Regions from separate parts of the Streptomyces yatensis genome, predicted to be linked through region 2. Evidence: riboswitches for the same ligand, from Rfam matches in the RefSeq annotation. Region 2 holds a riboswitch; the other holds the start of a gene.

Region 1 (9,669 bases), 5.4 Mb from region 2:
CAGAGGTCACGGTCGTAGAACGGCCGTACGCGCCCCATCATCCAGTCGACCACCGGATCCCCCTGCGCCACGTCCAGCAGCACCAGCTGGACCTTCCACCGCACGGGCACCACACCGAGAGCGCGGCCGAGCGCGTCCACCGCCCGCGCCTGGCCGTCGGGGCCGGGGGCGTCGAGCTGCACGCCGACGAAGAGCGCGGGCTCGTCGCCCTCGACGCTGGCCAGCGCGCGCCGGGCGGTCCGCACCCCGGTGTCCTTGGCGAACTCGATCCCGGCGGCGGCCAGGAAGTCCACCGGCTCGTCCTGCCAGTCCGGTTCGAAGAGCCGCACCCTGCCCCCGGTGGCCGGGCCGTCGAGCTCGCTGCGCCCGGCACGGCACAGCTCCCGGACGGCGGCCGGAGGCAGTGGTACGACCACCGCGCCACCGGGGTTCACCGCGATGCCGAGCTGGGGCGGCAGGCCGCGGGCGAACTCCACGGCCGGGGCGATGGTGAAGGACATATGGGAGCCGACGAGCTGCAGGAACTGCTGCTCGGAGCTGAACACCGGGACATACGCGGCGCCTTCGATCTCCACCGTGGGCAGATCCAGGCTCGGGCTGCCCGGGCCACCGCCGTTGGGCAGCGGAACCCAGACATGGCTGCGGGAGAGCGTTTCGACGAGGCGCGCTCCGGCCCCGGGGACGTCGATCGAGGCGGCCATCACCTCTTCGAGCTCATTGCCGGGAAACGCCGGAAACGCCGGAAACGCGGTCTGCGCGCCGTCGGGGAATCCTCCGTGAGCCGGGGCCATGCCGTACTGCTCCGGGAAGCTCATCTTCGTCCAACCGCCATCTCGTCCTACCTGCCCAAAGCACCCTAGCGGCTGGGCGGCCCGGGGCCGGCGGGGGCGGCGTCATCTCCACAGCACTTCCCCACCTCGCCCGGCCCCCGCCGCGGTCACACTGGGTGATGCCGTCATGCTCATTTCCGGCCAAGGTCACCCGGCGTTTCCCTCTCGTCCCCGGGGAGGGCACCCGTCCCCTCCCAGGGCGGGGTTCACTTCCGGTGCGAGCTCATTCGAAGGAGATGCAGCGCAGTTCGCTCGCGGTCGAGCGGTCCAGCAGCACCGCCGAGGCGCACCCCTCCGGCGGCCGCCCCTCCTCCATCCCCGCGATGAGCCGCCGCATCGCGCGCCGATGCCGTCCGAAGGCATAGCCGGAGACCCCGCGGCCACGGGCGGCCTGGCCCTCCAGGGCCACCGTGGCCTCCACGTCCAGCAGCACCATGTGGAGACTGCGGCCCCGGCGCCGCGCGTCCCGGGCCAGCCAGCGGCGGACCCACGGCAGCGCGCCGCAGTCGTGCACCACGACGCTCACATCCGAGCGCAGCGCCCGGCGCAGCCCGGCGTAGTGGGCGTACCGGACCAGCGGGCGATAGAGCGCGTACGGCAGCCAGCCGGGCATCCGGCGCTCCCACGCCTCCCGGGTGTTCTGCGAGTCCACCCGGATGACGACCGTGCCCGTCCCGTCCAGAACAGGCACCGTCCGATTGATCAGCGTGCTCTTGCCGGCGCCCGGCAGCCCGGAGGCGACCAGCACGTCCCCCACCGGGAAGCGCAGCTCACGCCGGTCCGCACCGCCGCCGCGCGCCTGCCCGCGCAGATCGTGCACCGCGATGCGCCGGCCGGGGATGGCCGTCGACCCGGAGGGGATGCGGCCACGCCGTGCCGGCAGGAGCCTTTGTGCGGTCCCGTATGTTCCCTGCCCTTGCACCGTGATCGTCCTCCCAGGTCGGTCAACGCTGCTCGTACCCGCAGAGTGTCAAGAAAAGGTAATGTCCATCAAGGCTGCCTCTGCCCGATCCGGCCGGAGCCGACCCGATCGGGGCTTCCTTTCTCGGCCACACATGCGATGATGTGCGCGCAACTCCATACCGGCCGCTTGAATCCGCGCGGGAGAGTCCTTGGTCACCGGCAATGCGCCGGGTGTCCGGGGCGCCGAAGGAGCAAGTCCTCCCTTGAATCTCTCAGGCCCCGATACCGCGTGGACGAGGCAGATCTGAAAAGCGAGCCGCGGGCGCGGCTCCACCCAAGGTGCAAGCCGGGCCCCTTACGGGCGTCACGGCGAACCTCTCAGGTTCCGATGACAGATGGGGAGGACGCACGCGTCCTTGTCGTCCGTCCTCGCCGTCGCGCGACCCCGATCTCCTGGAGCCTGAATCGTGACCGACGCCCCGCCCACCCCACGCCGTACCGCGCTGGACGCACGGCACCGTGCGCTCGGCGCCACCATGACCGACTTCGCCGGCTGGGACATGCCGCTGCGCTACGGCAGTGAGCGCGACGAGCACACCGCGGTGCGCACCCGCGCCGGGCTTTTCGATCTCTCCCATATGGGTGAGATCTCTCTCATCGGTTCGCAGGCCGGGCAGGCCCTGGACCACGCGCTGGTCGGCCGGCTGTCCGCGCTCGCCGTGGGCCGCGCCCGCTACACCATGATCTGCGACGACGAGGGCGGCATCCTGGACGACCTGATCGTCTACCGCCTCGGGGACGAGGAGTTCCTGGTCGTGGCCAACGCCTCCAACGCCCAGGTGGTGCTGGACGCGCTGACCGAGCGGGCCGCCGGTTTCGAGGCGACCGTAAGGGACGACCGGGACGCCTATGCGCTGATCGCCGTCCAGGGGCCCGAGTCCCCCGGGATCCTGGGCAGCCTGACCGACGCCGACCTGGAGGGGCTCAAGTACTACGCCGGGCTGCCGGGCACCGTCGCGGGCGTCCCCGCCATGATCGCCCGCACCGGCTACACGGGCGAGGACGGCTTCGAGCTGTTCCTGGCGCCCGCCGACGCCGAGCGGGTCTGGGACGCGCTGACCGAGGCGGGCGCCCCGGTGGGCCTGGTGCCCTGCGGTCTGTCCTGCCGGGACACCCTGCGCCTGGAGGCGGGGATGCCGCTGTACGGGAACGAGCTGACCACCGACACCACCCCGTTCGACGCGGGGCTCGGCCGGGTGGTGAAGTTCGACAAGCCCGGCGACTTCGTCGGCCGCCAGGCCCTGGAGGCCGCCTCCCGCGAGGCGGACACCGTCAGCCCGCGCACCCTGGTCGGCCTGGTCGCCGAGGGCCGCCGGGTGCCGCGCGCCGGATACGCCGTGGTGGCCGCCGACGGCTCACGGATCGGCCAGGTCACCTCGGGCGCGCCCTCGCCGACGCTGGGCAAGCCGATCGCGATGGCGTACGTGGACCCGGAGTACGCGAAGCCGGGCACCGAGGGGGTCTCGGTGGACATCCGGGGCACCCGGGAGCCGTACGAGGTCGTGGCGCTCCCCTTCTACCGGCGCGAGCGCTGAGCGGTCCGGCCGCAACACGCCGCGCCCCACTGGCGTCCTCCTCTGGACCGGCACCGAGACCATCGGCGCCGCACCCGGCGTCGCCACATCGCGCCGACGCCGCACCCACCGGCGTCCCACCGGCGTCCCACCGCGCGGGCACGCACCCCCGGCACCGCACCCACCGGCACCGCACCCACCGGCGTCGCGTCCCACCAGCTAAGACCCGTTTCCCAAGCACTCCCCCGTATCCAGGAGAATCGGACCATGAGCAACCCCCAGCAGCTGCGCTACAGCAAGGAGCACGAGTGGCTGTCGGCCGCCGACGAGGACGGCGTGTCGACGATCGGCATCACCGAGTTCGCGGCCAACGCGCTCGGCGATGTCGTCTACGTCCAGCTCCCGGACGTCGGCTCGACCGTCACCGCCGGTGAAACCTGCGGAGAGCTGGAGTCCACCAAGTCCGTCAGCGACCTGTACTCGCCGGTCTCCGGTGAGGTCACCGAGACCAACGAGGACGTGGTGAACGACCCGGCGCTGGTGAATTCCGCTCCCTTCGAGGGCGGCTGGCTGTTCAAGGTGCGGGTGACGGGCGAGCCGGAGGAGCTGCTCTCCGCCGACGCGTACACCGCCTTCGCCGAAAACTGACCCTCCTCTTCCGATCGGGACCCTGATGTCGCTTCTCAACAGCTCCCTGCACGAGCTCGACCCGGACGTCGCCGCCGCCGTCGACGCCGAACTCCACCGCCAGCAGTCCACCCTGGAGATGATCGCCTCGGAGAACTTCGCCCCGGCGGCGGTCATGGAGGCCCAGGGCTCGGTCCTGACCAACAAGTACGCCGAGGGCTACCCCGGCCGCCGCTACTACGGCGGCTGTGAGCACGTCGATGTGGTCGAGCAGATCGCCATCGACCGGGTGAAGGAGCTCTTCGGCGCCGAGGCGGCGAACGTCCAGCCGCATTCGGGCGCCCAGGCCAACGCGGCCGCGATGTTCGCCCTGCTCTCTCCCGGCGACACCATCCTGGGGCTGAACCTGGCGCACGGCGGCCATCTGACCCACGGCATGAAGATCAACTTCTCCGGCAAGCTCTACAACGTGGTGCCCTACCACGTGGACGCCGAGACCGGTCTGGTCGACATGGACGAGGTCGAGCGGCTGGCCAAGGAGCACCGCCCCAAGATGGTGATCGCGGGCTGGTCGGCCTACCCCCGCCAGCTGGACTTCGCGGCCTTCCGGCGGATCGCGGACGAGGTCGGCGCGTACCTGATGGTCGACATGGCCCACTTCGCGGGTCTGGTGGCGGCCGGGCTGCACCCCTCGCCCGTACCGCACGCCCATGTGGTGACCACCACCACCCACAAGACCCTGGGCGGTCCGCGCGGTGGCGTGATCCTCTCCACCGCCGATCTGGCCAAGAAGATCAACTCGGCGGTCTTCCCGGGTCAGCAGGGCGGCCCGCTGGAGCATGTCATCGCGGCGAAGGCGGTCTCCTTCAAGGTCGCCGCGGGTTCGGCCTTCAAGGAGCGCCAGGAGCGCACGCTGGAGGGCGCCCGGATCCTCGCCGAGCGCCTGGCCCAGCCCGATGTCCGCGAGGCGGGCGTCGCCGTCCTGTCCGGCGGCACCGACGTCCATCTGGTCCTGGTCGATCTGCGCGACTCCGAGCTGGACGGGCGGCAGGCCGAGGACCGGCTCCACGAGGTCGGCATCACGGTCAACCGCAACGCGATCCCGAACGACCCGCGGCCCCCGATGGTCACCTCGGGTCTGCGGATCGGCACCCCGGCGCTGGCCACGCGCGGCTTCACCGCGGAGGACTTCCGCGAGGTCGCCGACGTGATCGCGCTGACGCTCAAGCCGTCCTACGACGCGGAGGCGCTCAAGGCCCGGGTCACCGCCCTGGCCGACAAGCACCCGCTGTACGCCCATCTGTCCAAGTAACCCCGGACACGGGGGCGCGCCCGCCCTGGCGCGCCCCCGCCGCACCACCCCCGCACGGCCCGCACGCCTCCCCCGCGTGCAGACGAAGGAGTCCCCCGGTGGCCATTTCCGTATTCGACCTCTTCTCGATCGGCATCGGCCCGTCCAGCTCGCACACCGTCGGCCCGATGCGGGCCGCGCGGATGTTCGTCCGCCGGCTGAAGAACGAGGGCCTGCTGGCCCACACCGCCTCCGTGCGCGCCGAGCTCTTCGGCTCGCTGGGCGCCACCGGTCATGGCCATGGCACCCCGAAGGCCGTGCTGCTGGGCCTGGAGGGCAACTCCCCGCGCACCGTCGACGTCGAGGCGGCCGACGGTGAGGTGGAGCGCATCCGCACCACCAAGCGGCTGCGGCTGCTCGGCGCGGAGATCGGCCCCGGCCAGGAGATCGACTTCGACGCGTCGAGCCAGCTGATCCTGCACCGCCGCCGCTCCCTGCCGTACCACGCCAACGGCATGACGCTGCTCGCGTACGACGCCGAGGGCCATCCGCTGCTGGAGAAGACGTACTACTCGGTCGGCGGCGGCTTCGTGGTGGACGAGGACGCGGTCGGCGAGGAGCGCATCAAGCTCGACGACACCGTCCTCACCCACCCCTTCCGCACCGGCGACGAACTGCTGCGGCTCTCCCAGGAGACGGGCCTGTCCATCTCGGCCCTGATGCTGGAGAACGAGAAGGCGTGGCGCACCGAGAAGGAGATCCGGGACGGCCTCCTGGAGATCTGGCACGTCATGGAGGCGTGCGTGGCCCGCGGCATGTCCCAGGAGGGCATCCTCCCCGGCGGCCTCAAGGTCCGCCGCCGCGCCGCCACCGCCGCCCGCGCCCTGCGCTCCGAGGGCGACCCGGCCGCCCGCGCCATGGAGTGGATCACCCTCTACGCCATGGCGGTCAACGAGGAGAACGCGGCGGGCGGACGCGTGGTCACCGCCCCCACCAACGGCGCGGCGGGCATCATCCCCGCCGTCCTGCACTACTACACGCGCTTCGTGCCGGGCGCCGACGAGGACGGCGTCATCCGCTTCCTCCTCGCCGCGGGCGCCATCGGCATGCTCTTCAAGGAGAACGCCTCGATCTCCGGCGCCGAGGTCGGCTGCCAGGGCGAGGTCGGATCCGCCTGCTCCATGGCCGCCGGCGGCCTCGCCGAGGTCCTCGGCGGCTCCACGGAACAGGTGGAGAACGCCGCCGAGATCGGCATGGAACACAACCTCGGCCTCACCTGCGACCCCATCGGCGGCCTGGTCCAGATCCCCTGCATCGAGCGCAACGGCATGGCCTCGGTCAAGGCGGTCACCGCCGCGCGGATGGCCCTGCGCGGCGACGGCCGCCACCATGTCTCACTCGACAAGGTCATCAAGACGATGAAGCAGACGGGCGCCGATATGAAGGTCAAGTACAAGGAGACGGCGCGGGGCGGGCTCGCGGTGAACGTCATCGAGTGCTGAGGGAACAGGCCCTGACCAGCGCGTTCGCACCGTTTGGCGCTGTCGGGGCCTTTTCTGGTGGCACAGTGCCCGGTTCCGCCGTGCCTCGCCCGAGGTGCCCGTAGCCCGGAGACCCAATCAAGTGGCACACCGGTTTCCGCCGCCCGGTTCTGGTCACCCTATGGGCTGACATCCACCGAAATGCGGAGGACAGCGCCATGAGCACTGCGCAGACCGAACGTGCGGAGGCAGCGAAGCTGCCGAAGGGTGATGTGGTGGCCATTCTGCTCGAGCAGCACGCACGCATCCGCGACCTGTTCTCGGATGTGAAGGGTGCCGAGGGCAAGCACAAGCAGCAGGCTTTTGACGAGTTGCGGGCCCTGCTGGCGGTGCATGAGACCGGCGAGGAGATGATTCTGCGCCCGGTCGCGAAGGAAACAGCCGGCGAGCAGGAGGCCGGCGCCCGCAACAAGGAGGAGAAGGAAGCGAACAAGGTCCTCGTCGAGCTCGAGAAGATGGACGTCTCAACGGCCGAATTCGACAGAGGGCTGGCCGGACTCGAGAAGGCGGTCATCGACCACGCCGAGCACGAGGAGCGGGAGGAGTTCCCCGCGATCCTGCGGGATTGCTCCGAGGACAAGCGCCGGAGCATGGGAACGATGCTGCGGATGACGGAGAAGATCGCCCCGACGCACCCGCACCCGGGCGTGGCCGGGTCCCCCGCGGCTCAGTGGGCGGTGGGGCCGTTCGCCTCACTCGTGGACCGGACGAAGGACCTCCTGAAGAGCGCCGCCGGCTGACCGTGGGCGGCGGACCGCGAGGCCGGCCGCATAACGGGCCGAGGGGCGGGTCGCCCGTCGCGACCCGCCCCGTCGCGCCCCTCGGTATCCGTTGCGCGTTATGTACGGGAATGCGGGTACTCCGAGGGCGCGGAAGAGCGGGACATCCGCCCCCCACCGCCGTTTTCCAGCAGCGAGGAGAACCCGCATGCAACCGCAGGTGCCACTCCCGGCTCGGGTGCCGGCCCACGCGCCTCAGGAAGGCGATGGCATCGCCGTCGGCAACGGCCCAGTGATCATCGATGCGTATATCGACTTCCAGTGCCCCTTCTGCCGGATGTTCGAGGAGTCATCGGGGCCGCTGCTCGATGCCATGGTCACCGAGGGGCAGGTGACGTTGGTCTATCACCCGATGGCCTTCCTGGACGCCATGTCCACCAGCCGGTACTCCACCCGCGCCTCGGCCGCCTCGGGCTGCGCCTCCGACGGCGGGGCATTCATGGAGTACCTCCACACACTCTTCGCCCACCAGCCGCCGGAGGGCGGGCCCGGGCTCAGTGATGAGGAGCTGATCGCGCTCGGCCTGCGGGTCGGGCTCACCGACGCCTTCGCCGCGTGCGTGCGCGACGGTGTTCATCTGGACTGGCCTCCGTACGTCACCGCCAGGGCGGCCGAACGCGGGGTGAGCGCCACGCCGACCGTACTCGTCGAGGGTGCCGCCGTAAGGCCCCACCCGGGCCTGATCAGGACCGCGGTGGCGGCCGCCCTCCACCACCCGGCGTGACCGGCGGACAGCACGTGAGAGGTGGTTACGCATGACGGTGAGGCTGAACGACGAGGCGTACGACCACGCGAAGCCGCGGTGGTCCTGAACCGCGAACAGACCGTACCTCACCAGCGCTTGAGCCCGTCCGAAGGTAACTCCCGGGTGCGGCGCCACGGGTCAGCCCGCCCGGTCGCGCTCCCGCCGGACGATCGGCTTCCGGCCCTTGAGGGTGGTGCCGCGCAACGCGCGGATCACCTCGTCGACCGCGGAGGCGGGGACCTCCACCAGGGAGAAGCGGTCGGCGATCTCGATCGAGCCGATGTCCCGCCCGCTCAGCCGGGACTCCCCGGCGATGGCGCCCACCAGATCCTGTGGCCGGATGCCCGCGCTGCGCCCAGCCCCGATGAACAAGCGCGTCATGCCCTCCGCGGGCGCACTGGTTCCCCGCGGACCGCGGCCCGGTCCGCCGCGACCCTCACGGTCCCCCCGCCCGCCGCGGACGGCGACTTCGGGAATCTCCTCCTCGTCGACCGCCGCGCCCCCTGCTTCATGCGCCAGCTTGACCGCGGCCAGCGCCACATCCATCACGTCGAACTCGTCCGCGAGGGTCTCCACCACCACCCGGAAGCGGTCGAGATCGTCCTCGACGATGGACTCCTGCAGTGCCGCTCGGGTCAGTTCCAGCCGGCGGGCGCGCAGATCGGCGACGGTCGGCACCTTCTCCACGCGGATCTGCCGCCGGGTCGTCCGCTCGATCGCCTTGAGCATCCGATGTTCCCGGGGCTCGGCCAGCGTGATGGCGACGCCCTCCCGCCCGGCCCGCCCGACCCGGCCGATCCGGTGGACATAGGACTCCGGCGCGGAGGGCACGTCGTAGTTGACCACATGGGTGAGCTGCTCGATGTCCAGCCCGCGGGCGGCCACATCGGTAGCGACCAGCAGGTCCGCGGTGCCGCCGCGCACCCGGCCCATGACCCGGTCCCGCTGTTCCTGGTTCATTCCGCCGTGCAGTGCCTCGGCGCGGTATCCCCGTCCGTTGAGCGTTTCGGTGAGCTGGTCGACCTGGTCCCGCGTCCGGCAGAAGACGATGGTGGCCTCCGGCGATTCCACGTCCAGCACCCGACCGAGCGCGGCGGGTTTCTGCGCCCGTGCCACGACGTACGCGGACTGCCGCACCTTGGGCGTCTCACCGGGGGCCGGCTTCTCCCGCTCGATCTGGATGCGTACCGGATCGCGCAGATGGCGCCGGGCCATGGCGTCGATGCGCGTCGGCATCGTCGCGGAGAAGAGCACGGTCTGGCGATCCGCCGGTGTGCCCTCGAGTATCGCGTCGATGTCCTCGGCGAAGCCCATGTCGAGCATTTCGTCGGCCTCGTCCAGCACCAGTGTCTCCAGGCTGTCGAGCCGCAGCGTCCCGC
Region 2 (9,669 bases):
TCCCGGCCCGCGGCGACGACCTCGGCGGCCCGGCCCGGCACCCGCGCGGTGAGGGTGTCGAAGAACGCGCCGTGCACCACCTCGACACCGCCGGCCCGCAGCCCCTCGGCGAGCACGGAGGCGTAGCGGTGGGTGCGGCGGGCGATCGCGGCGAGCCCGTCCGGGCCGTGGTAGACGGCGTACATCCCGGCCATCACGGCCAGCAGCACCTGGGCGGTGCAGATGTTGCTGGTGGCCTTCTCCCGGCGGATGTGCTGCTCACGGGTCTGCAGCGCCAGCCGGTACGCCTTGTCGCCGTCGGCGTCCACGGAGACCCCGACCAGCCGGCCGGGAAGGTTGCGGGCGTAGGCGTCGCGCACCGACATGAACCCGGCGTGCGGTCCGCCGAAGCCCATCGGGACGCCGAACCGCTGGCTGTTGCCCACCGCGATGTCCGCGCCCAGCTCACCGGGCGAGGTGAGCAGGGTGAGCGCGAGCAGATCGGCGGCGACGGTGACGATGGCGCCCAGCTCATGGGCGCGCTCGATGACCGGCCGCGGATCGCGCACCACGCCGGAGGCGCCCGGGTACTGCAGCAGTACGCCGAAGACCCCGCGCTCGGCGATCTCGTCCGGAATGCCCTCGGCCAGATCGGCGACGACGACCTCGACACCGGTCGGCTCGGCGCGGGTCCGCAGGACCGCGACGGTCTGCGGCAGGCACTCGGCGTCGACCAGGAAGACGCCCTCCTTGACCTTGCCGACGCGCCGCGACAGCGCCATCGCCTCGGCGGCCGCGGTGGCCTCGTCCAGCAGCGAGGAACCGGCGGTGGGCAGCCCGGTCAGATCGGCGACCACGGTCTGGAAGTTGAGCAGGGCCTCGAGCCGGCCCTGGGAGATCTCCGGCTGGTAGGGCGTGTACGCGGTGTACCAGGCGGGGTTCTCCAGCACATTGCGCAGGATCACCGGCGGGGTGTGGGTGCCGTAGTAGCCGAGACCGATCATCGACGGCAGCACCTGGTTGCGGTCGGCGAGTCCGCGCAGCTCGGCGATGACCTCCGGCTCGCTGCGGGCCGGGGGCAGGGCATCCAGCGCCTCGGTGCTCTTTATGACCTCCGGTACGGCGGCCTCGGTGAGCTCGTCCAGCGAGCCGAAGCCGACATGGGCGAGCATCTTGGCCTGCGCCTCGCCGTCGGGGCCGATATGGCGCTGCTCGAACGGAGTACCGCGTTCCAAGTCGGAGAGTGCGATGCGATTGGCGGTCATCTGCGGGGGCCTCCTGGTCTGTAACGACCGGCGAGGGGCACCGCGGCGCGGGTGCCCGGACGGCCTCCCCCTCTGTCATCTCAACCTGAGAGCTTCACCGGTCCATATACCGCCTGACCGGTTTTCACCGTCGGTGAGGAGGGGTTCCGGAGCTCTGCTCGCCCGTGGCCCGCCCTGCTTTCCAGAGTGACCTCACCCGCACGGTACGTGTGCCTGAGAGATTCCGGGGAGGGTTTGCTCCTTCGGCGCCTCCGACAGCGTCGGCGGAGGACTCTCCCGCACGGGGTTTACAGCCACAGTCAGCGTACCAGCGGTTCTACCGTGGGGGACGGTCACCGGCGTTCGAGTGGCCGAGCGCGGAGATGTGGCTTTTTGTAGGTATCAATGGTCACTTGCCACCTGTGGGAGAGAGCGTGCAGACCGATATCGACCCGCGGACCCTGATCGGCCGCAAGGCATTCGACCGCGAGGGCTCCAAGATCGGCACCGTGGACGAGGTCTATCTCGACGACGCGACCGGCGAGCCCGAATGGGCGGCCGTACGCACCGGGCTGTTCAGCCGGGACGTCTTCGTGCCGCTCGAACCGAGCGAGGTCGTCGGCGACACCCTGCGGGTGCCGTACGACCGGGCACTCATCAAGGACGCCCCGGACTTCGGCGTCGGCCGCCACCTCTCCCCCGAGCAGGAGCTGCAGCTCTACCACCACTACGGGCTGGACGTCACGGGCTGACCTTGGCGGCTGCGACCGGCCTTGCTGGTGGCCTGGGGCGGCGGCCTGCTGGTGTCCCGGGGCCTGCGCGCGGCCCCGCATGTGGCCTGAGCTCTGCCCTCCGCTTGGCCTGAGCTCTGCCCTCGCTCGTGGCCCAGAGCCTGCCCCCGCTCGGGTCCGACGCCCGGTCCCGGGGCCAGGCCATCCTGTCCCCGGGACTGCTCACGGCCCGGGCCGTTGCCCCGCATACGGCCTGGACCCCGCCCCGCTCAGGTCCGCGCCCCAGCACCGGAACCGAGACATTACGCGCCCGCGGCCAGGGCGTCGGGGCCCGAGGCCTGCTCACGCTCGAGCCCGACGCCCGATCCCGAAACCAGGCCATACGCCCCCGCGGCCAGGCCGACCGGCCCCAGGGCCTGCCCGCCGCCCGGACCGTGGCCCCGCATACGGCCTGGACCCCGCCCCGCTCAAGTTCCGCCCCCCAGTCCCGGAGCCAGGACATTACGCGCCCGCGGCCAGAGCGTCGGGGCCCGAGGCCTGCTCACGCTCGAGCCCGACGCCCGATCCCGAAACCAGGCCATACGCCCCCGCGGCCAGGCCGACCGGCCCCAGGGCCTGCCCGCCGCCCGGACCGTGGCCCCGCATACGGCCTGGACCCCGCCCCGCTCAAGTTCCGCCCCCCAGTCCCGGAGCCAGGACATTACGCGCCCGCGGCCAGAGCGTCGGGGCCCGAGGCCTGCTCACCCTCGGGCCCGACGCCCGATCCCGAAGCCAGGCCATACCAGGCCGACCGGCCCCAGGGCCTGCCCGTGGCCCTGCATACGGCCTGGGGCCCGCCCCCGCTCAGGTCCGCCGTCCGGGCTCGGGGTCAGCCCATCCACGCCCGCGGCCGGTCCACTCGGTCTCGAGGCCAGGTCATCCGGGCCCTCGGTCTGCTCTGAGCCCATGGCTATGCGCTCCCCCGGGTTCCGGCCCGTGGTCCGCTCCCGGCCCCTGGTCCCGTCCGGGGCCAGGTCCGAAGCCGCCTCCGCAGCCACGTCGAGGGGCGGACCCGCGGCGTCCTCCGAGGCCGGGCCCGGGCCCGTGACGGCCTCCCGGGCCACGTTCGGGCGCGGGCACGCGGCGGCCTCCGAGACCAGGTCCGCAGCCTCTCGCGGGATCGAGTCCGAGTCCGTGGCCGCCTCCCGGGCCACATCGGGGCCCGGGCTCGCGGCGTCCTCCGGGACCTTCTCCGGGCCCAGATCCGGGCTCAACTCCGGCGTCGTGACCGCCTCCCGGGCCACGTCCGGGCGCGGACTCGCGGCGTCCTCCAGGACGGGGCCCGCGACCTCCTCCGTGGTCGGGTTCGCCTCCGGGTCCGGGCTCACGGCCCGGTGCGGGGCCAGATCCGCGTCCGGGTCCACGTCCGCGCCCGCGCCCGCGCCCGGAGTCCCGTCCGCGTCCGCGGTCGCGGCCCTCCCCGGGATCGCGTCCAGACCCGGAGCCGCATCCGCCTCCGGTCGCAGCAGGGGCAGCGGTTCGGTTGGCTCCAGCGCTGGGTCGTCCACGGCGAACGTCCGCACCCGCCCCGGCCGCGACCACGGCTCCTCGAAGCGCACGGTCACCCGGCCCACCCCGCTCCCCTGCACCCAGCCGGCCCCGTACTCGGCGTGGCGCACATCGGAGCCCGGCATCCAGCGTCGCGGCTTCCCAGCGTCCTCAGGAGCCTCTCCCGCGCCCTCTGCCACGGACTCCGGCCTCTCGGGGCCCGGCACGCTCCGGGCGTCCCCCAGCGCCTCATGAGCCGCTTGGGCGGCCTGCGCGGCCTGCGCCGCCTGCGCGAAGAGATCCTCCTGGGTGTAGTCCGCCAGACCGCTGACCCCGACCCCCAGCAGCCGCACACCCGCCGTGGTGTCCACGCCGTCGATCAGCCGCGCCGCGGCCTCCCGCACCACCCCCGGATCGTCGGTCGGCCCGCGCAGGGTCTCCGAACGGGTCAGCGTGGAGAAGTCGTACCGCCGCACCTTGATCACGACCGTCCGCCCCGAGCGGCCGGCCTCGCGCAGCCGCCGCACACAGCGGTCGGCGAGCCGCGCGATCTCCAGCTGCACCCGGGTGCGGTCGGTGACGTCGACGTCGAAGGTGTCCTCCACCGAGATGGACTTGGCGTCCCGCTCGGCGACGACGGGCCGCTCGTCCCGGCCCTCGGCCATCAGGAAGAGCGACGCGCCGTGGGCCCGGCCCAGCAGCCGCACCAGCTCGGCCTCGCCCGCCTCCCGCGTCTCGGCCACGGTGTGGATCCCGGCCCGGCGCAGTGTCTCCGCCGTGGCGGGGCCGACGCCCGGGAGTGTCCGCACCGACATGGGGCCGAGCAGCTCGCGCTCCGTCCCCGGGTCGATGACCACCAGCCCGTCGGGCTTGGCCTGCTCCGAAGCGATCTTGGCGAGCATCTTGGAGCCGGCGAGCCCCACCGACCCGGTCAGCCCGGTGGCCGCCTTGATGTCGGCCCGCAGCCGCTCCCCCACGGCGCGCGCCGCCCCGACGGTGGGCTCGGTGCCGCCCGCCTCCAGATCGACGAACGCCTCGTCCAGACTGAGCGGCTCCACCAGGGGCGAGAGCGTGTGCAGCAGGGTCATGACCGCGTCGCTCACCGTGCGGTAGAGGGTGAAGCGGGGGATGAGGAACGCCGCGTTCGGACACAGGCGGCGGGCCTGGGCCATCGCCATGGCCGAGTGCACGCCGAACACCCGGGCCTCGTAGGAGGCCGTGGCGACCACGCCACGCGGCCCCAGACCCCCGACGATCACCGGCTTACCGCGCAGGCTGGGCTTGGATGCCTGCTCCGCCGAGGCGTAGAAGGCATCCATGTCCAGATGGAGAATCGTCGGCGCACCCCTCACACCTACGATGCTGCCGCACACCACTGACAATGGGCGGCACGACGGCCCGGAGGCGGGCCCGGGGCGCCGCTCGGCTCACGTCCGGGGCGGCGCCTGACGAAAAGGCGCCTGGCGAAAAGTGCCCGACGAAAGCTGCCCAGCGAAAGGGCGAGCGCTCAACCGGCCCGGTTGCGACGCGCCGCGAGCTCATCGGTGGGGTTGTGCCGGATCAGCGTCTCACCGGTGTCCACCCGCTCGCCGTGCAGCTGGGACAGCGCGCTCTCGACATCCCGCCAGACGACGCCCACGGCGATCCCGAAGACGCCCTGACCGCCCTGGAGGAGGTCCACGACCTCATCGGGCGAGGTGCACTCGTAGACGGTCGCGCCGTCGCTCATCAGCGTCATCTGGGCCAGGTCGTCGAGCTCCCGGGCGCGCAGATGGGTCACCGCCGCCCGGATGTTCTGCAGCGATACGCCGGTGTCCAGCAGCCGCTTCACGATCTTGAGGACGACCACGTCCCGGAAGCTGTAGAGCCGCTGGCTGCCCGAGCCGTACGCGGGCCGGACGCTCGGCTCCACCAGGCCGGTGCGGGCCCAGTAGTCGAGCTGGCGGTAGGTGATGCCCGCGGCCGCGCATGCGGTGGGTCCGCGGTACCCGACCCGCTCCGTCTCCCCCGCGGCGGGCTCACGCGGCGGTGCTGCCTGTGCCGCGACCCGAGCCTTCAAAGCCGGATCGGCCGGTGCGCTCCCCTGGAGCGTATACGGACCGCCGGCTGCCGTGCCGTCGCCGGTGCTTCTCACGCCGACCTCCGTCCTCGACCTGCCATCTTGAAGGTAGGCAGTCACCCGGGGTGCGTCAACGATCGCCACACTCGGCACGCCGAGTGATAATCACCCTAAGGGTGGTTTCCCGTGTCCCTCGTCCGGGAAAGGCTACTCGAATGCGCGAGCGAGGACCGGCATACCGTTCACTGGCTGCTGGTTCCGAAGTCCTCGGGCGAGATCTGGTCGAGGAACTCGCGGAACTTCTCCACCTCGTCCTCCTGCTCGTCCGGGATCGCGATACCGGCGTCGTCCAGCACGCCGTCGCTGCCGTAGATCGGCGTTCCGGTGCGCAGCGCGAGCGCTATGGCGTCGGACGGCCGGGCACTGACCTCCACGCCGCTGGCGAAGACCAGCTCCGCGTAGAAGACCCCCTCGCGCAGATCCGTGATCCGGACCTCCGTGAGCTGCTGGCCGACCGCTTCGAGTACGTCCTTGAAAAGGTCATGGGTCAGCGGGCGCGCCGGAGCCATGCCCTGCTGAGCGAAGGCGATCGCGGTCGCCTCACCTGGTCCGATCCAGATGGGGAGGTACCGGTCGCCTCCCACTTCACGCAGGAGCACGATCGGTTGGTTGGAGGGCATTTCCACCCGGACACCCACGACGTCGAGCTCGTTCACACAGCAACCCTAGGACGTGCCCGGCCGGTTTGGATAGTCGGGGCCCGGTCGCTCACCGCTCCTGGACCCTCAGAGCCGACCGCACCAGCGCCGCGTGCAGCTGTACGGAGAGCGTGGCAAGCTCCCGCACGCTGGCCTCCGCATGCGCTCTGGTCTGCGGGTTTCTATGCAACCGCAGCGGAGCGACCACCTGCTCGACCATTCCGGCCTCGCGCTCGGCGGAGGCTTTCATGATTCGCAGATGACGTGGTTCCAGGCCGAAACGACCAAGTTCGGCGATGAGCCGGGCGACGGTCACCGCCTCGATGTCGTACCCGCCGTCCGCGGTGGGCGCGAGCAGCCCGTACGACTCCCATTCGGCCAGCTGCACCTCGCTGACCTCGGCCGTTGCCAGCAACTCGGCACGACCCAGCCGGGCGGCCGTGGGGCCGCCCGCGCCCATCCCGGTACCGCCGTCGAGCGCACCGGGCTGCAGCGCTCCCTGCGAGACGGCAGGAAGCTGCAACGGCTCGCCCCGCTCCAGGGCGTCCAGATGCTCCCGGATGACCTTGAGCGGCAGGTAGTGGTCACGCTGCATCCGGAGGATATGGCCGAGCCGCTCCACATCCCGCCGGCTGAATTTGCGATAGCCGGAGGGCGTCCGCCGCGGCTCGACCAGACCTTCCGACTCCAAGAAGCGGATCTTGGAGATGGTGACCTCGGGGAACTCGTCCCGCAACAGATTCAGCACGGTGCCGATGCTCATCGACCGGCTGCCCGTGGGGGCGGTGCCGGTACCGGCACCGCCCGACGGTGTCTGAAGCATGGACCTCCCCTGACGGGTCAGATGCCGACGCCCCGCTGGCTCGGGTAGAAGACCAGCCGGTACTTCCCGATCTGCACCTCGTCGCCGCTGGCCAGCACCACCGGCGCGTCGATCTGCTCCCGGTTGAGGTACGTACCGTTGAGGCTGCCGACGTCCGAGACGGTGAAGCTGCCGTCCTGGCCGCGCCGGAACTCCACATGGCGGCGGGAGACCGTCACATCGTCCAGGAAGATGTCGCTCTGCGGGTGACGGCCCGCCGTGGTGACATCACTGTCCAGCAGGAAGCGGCTGCCCGAGTTCGGCCCGCGGCGGACCACCAGCAGCGCCGAACCCATCGGCAGCGCCTCGACGGCGGCCTGCGCCTCCGGGCTGAGCGACGGCAGCGGCGTCTGCCCGGTCACCTCGGAGTCGTACGCCTCGAGACCCGAGATCGAGATGGTGGAGGTGGTCTCCGAGGCACGCTCGGAGGGCGCGCCGCCCCGCAGCGGGGCGCCGCAATTGGAACAGAACCGGCTGGCCTCCGCGTTCCGGTGGCCGCACCGCTGACAGACAGGCAAGCCGAACCCTCCACCACTGTGAGCGGCCGCTGGCTCCTGGAAACCTATGGGGCCGGTCGCGGAGGGGTCAACAGACTCGCCCTGGGCACCGACCTGGTCCCGGAACAGCGGGCGCTCCTCGGTCCCCCCTCCGCTCTCCTCCGCGGCACGCGAGGCGCGGTGGCGAGCGGTGCTGCTGCCGCCATCCTGGCGGGCACTCTTGCCGAACAACTTCCCGAACAACTTCACGGGCGATTCCCCTTGACTGAAACAGACCCGCCCGTGGGGCAGGACAAACCCTCGATGCACACACCAGACGGTCCGGACATCCTCACAACGTCCGTGACCACCAGACAGTTTCCATCACGCGCGGATCTTCTGGTGCGTTGACCCCCCGCGTCCACATGGTCTCCCCGAGAGACCCTCATTTCGAACCGCCTCACCGTGATGACGACCGAGCGTAGTCAGGCCGCTTCGCCGATCGCAAGGCATCCACAACGATCTTCTTCTCCCGCCGCACGGACACAGTGGCCTGCTCCTTCTCCAGGCTCTGCACCACCCCGCCGGGGATGTTCAGCGCCGGCTCCAGATCTTCCGGCTTGCCGATCACCTTCACAACATACGGTTGCGTCACTTTCTGTCCATCGATCTGGATCGCGCCACCGCTGTCCGCGAAGTAGGTGCCGGCGACCACCCGCACCTTGCCGATCTGGATCGCCTCGGCGCCCGCCGCGCGCAGCTCCTGCACCGTGTCGAGCAGCATGTCCGACTCCACGGAGCCCCGGGAGTCGTCGATGGTGATCGTGATGCCGGGACCCTGTGCTGCCACCGTACCCGCGAGCACGCCCAGCTGCTGCTCCTTCTGGAGCGTCTGTTTGCGGGCCTCCTCGGCCTGGTCCGAGCTGTTCTCCAGCTCGGTGCGCTGGTTCTCCAGCCGGCGCTTCTCGTCCTGGAGCCGCTGGGTGCGGGAGTCCAGCTCGTCGAGGATCCGGACCAAGTCCTCCTGCCGGGCGCCGCGCAGCACGCTGTTCTCGTTGGTCGAGCGCACCTGGATGGCGAGGCCCAGGCCGAGGCCGAAGAGCAGCAGGGCGACGATCAGCTGCGCACGGGTCAGCCGCGGCGGCCATACGCCCTTCAGCAGCCGCTGGCGGCCGGACAGGGCCGCTTCCGACCCCTTCTCCGCCCCACGGCCGCCCTGCCCGGCTCCGGGGCCGGGGGCGGGCCCCACACGCTCTCCGGAGCCGCTCCCGGGCCCGCCGGGGGGCCTGGTGCCCTCGGTGGGCGGAGTGGGCCTGCCACCCGCCTTGACGGGCCGGTCCTGGGCCTGCGGCGGCAGGGCCTCGGGCAGCACGGCCTTGGGCAGGGGCGTCCGGAGAGCGACGTCCTTGAGACCGCCCGGCGGCGGCCCGGCGGGCCTGGCCGGCTCGCGTCGCGGGGGCGTGGACGGCCTGCCCTGTTCACCTCGCGGAGGCGTAGAGGGCCTGCCCGGCTCACTCCGCGGGGGCCCGGCGGGCCTGCCCTGCTCACCTCGCGGAGGCGTAGAGGGCCTGCCCGGCTCACTCCGCGGGGGCCCGGCGGGCCTGCCCGGCCGCTCCCGTACGTCACGGTGCTCGGGCTTCCGGGCGGGCGACGGGGTGCCCGGCCGCGGCGTTTCGGCCACCGAGGGCCGCGCCCGCTCACGCGGCTCCCCGGAGGGCGCGGGCTTCTCGGCCGTCTCCGGCCTCCGCGGCGGCTCGGGCGATCGCCGCGGCTGCTCAGCGGCCGGTTCGGGCTTGTCGGCCTTCGCTGCCGGCTCCGGCTTCTCGGGCTTCGCGTCCCCCTCGGCCAGTCGCGGCGTTTCGGCCGACTGTCGCGGCGTTTCGGCCGGCCGTCGGTTTTCGGCCGACTCCGGCCGCTCGGGCTTCTCAGGGGTGTCGTCGGTCGTCATCGGCGTCACGCCCGGAAGACATGGCGGCGGATTGCGGCCGCGTTGGAGAAGATCCGGATACCGAGCACCACCACGACTCCCGTCGACAGCTGGGCACCGACGCCCAGCTTGTCGCCGAGGAAGACGATCAGTGCGGCCACCACCA

The links. Region 2 has a riboswitch for glycine ahead of gcvP (aminomethyl-transferring glycine dehydrogenase). Riboswitches for the same ligand answer to the same signal wherever they lie in the genome.
Region 1: it holds a riboswitch for glycine, as region 2 does, so the genes downstream of both, gcvT (glycine cleavage system aminomethyltransferase GcvT) here and gcvP (aminomethyl-transferring glycine dehydrogenase) in region 2, are expected to answer to the same signal.

The regions. Positions count from the first base shown of each region.
Region 1 is NZ_CP072941.1:3,585,818-3,595,486, forward strand. It holds gene J8403_RS14435 (enhanced serine sensitivity protein SseB) at 1-815, opposite strand, end outside; gene J8403_RS14440 (AAA family ATPase) at 1,054-1,752, opposite strand; glycine riboswitch at 1,922-2,031, shown strand; gene gcvT (glycine cleavage system aminomethyltransferase GcvT) at 2,201-3,328, shown strand; gene gcvH (glycine cleavage system protein GcvH) at 3,575-3,955, shown strand; gene glyA (serine hydroxymethyltransferase) at 3,981-5,246, shown strand; gene J8403_RS14460 (L-serine ammonia-lyase) at 5,345-6,727, shown strand; gene J8403_RS14465 (hemerythrin domain-containing protein) at 6,925-7,506, shown strand; gene J8403_RS14470 (DsbA family protein) at 7,694-8,269, shown strand; gene J8403_RS14475 (DEAD/DEAH box helicase) at 8,429-9,669, opposite strand, start outside.
Region 2 is NZ_CP072941.1:9,032,494-9,042,162, reverse strand. It holds gene gcvP (aminomethyl-transferring glycine dehydrogenase) at 1-1,244, opposite strand, end outside; glycine riboswitch at 1,310-1,434, opposite strand; glycine riboswitch at 1,436-1,533, opposite strand; gene J8403_RS37855 (PRC-barrel domain-containing protein) at 1,646-1,975, shown strand; gene J8403_RS44075 (DNA polymerase IV) at 2,695-4,833, opposite strand; gene J8403_RS37845 (MerR family transcriptional regulator) at 4,989-5,615, opposite strand; gene J8403_RS37840 (bifunctional nuclease family protein) at 5,783-6,256, opposite strand; gene ftsR (transcriptional regulator FtsR) at 6,309-7,061, opposite strand; gene J8403_RS37830 (double zinc ribbon and FHA domain-containing protein) at 7,079-7,906, opposite strand; gene J8403_RS37825 (DUF881 domain-containing protein) at 8,037-8,960, opposite strand; gene J8403_RS37820 (small basic family protein) at 9,530-9,669, opposite strand, start outside.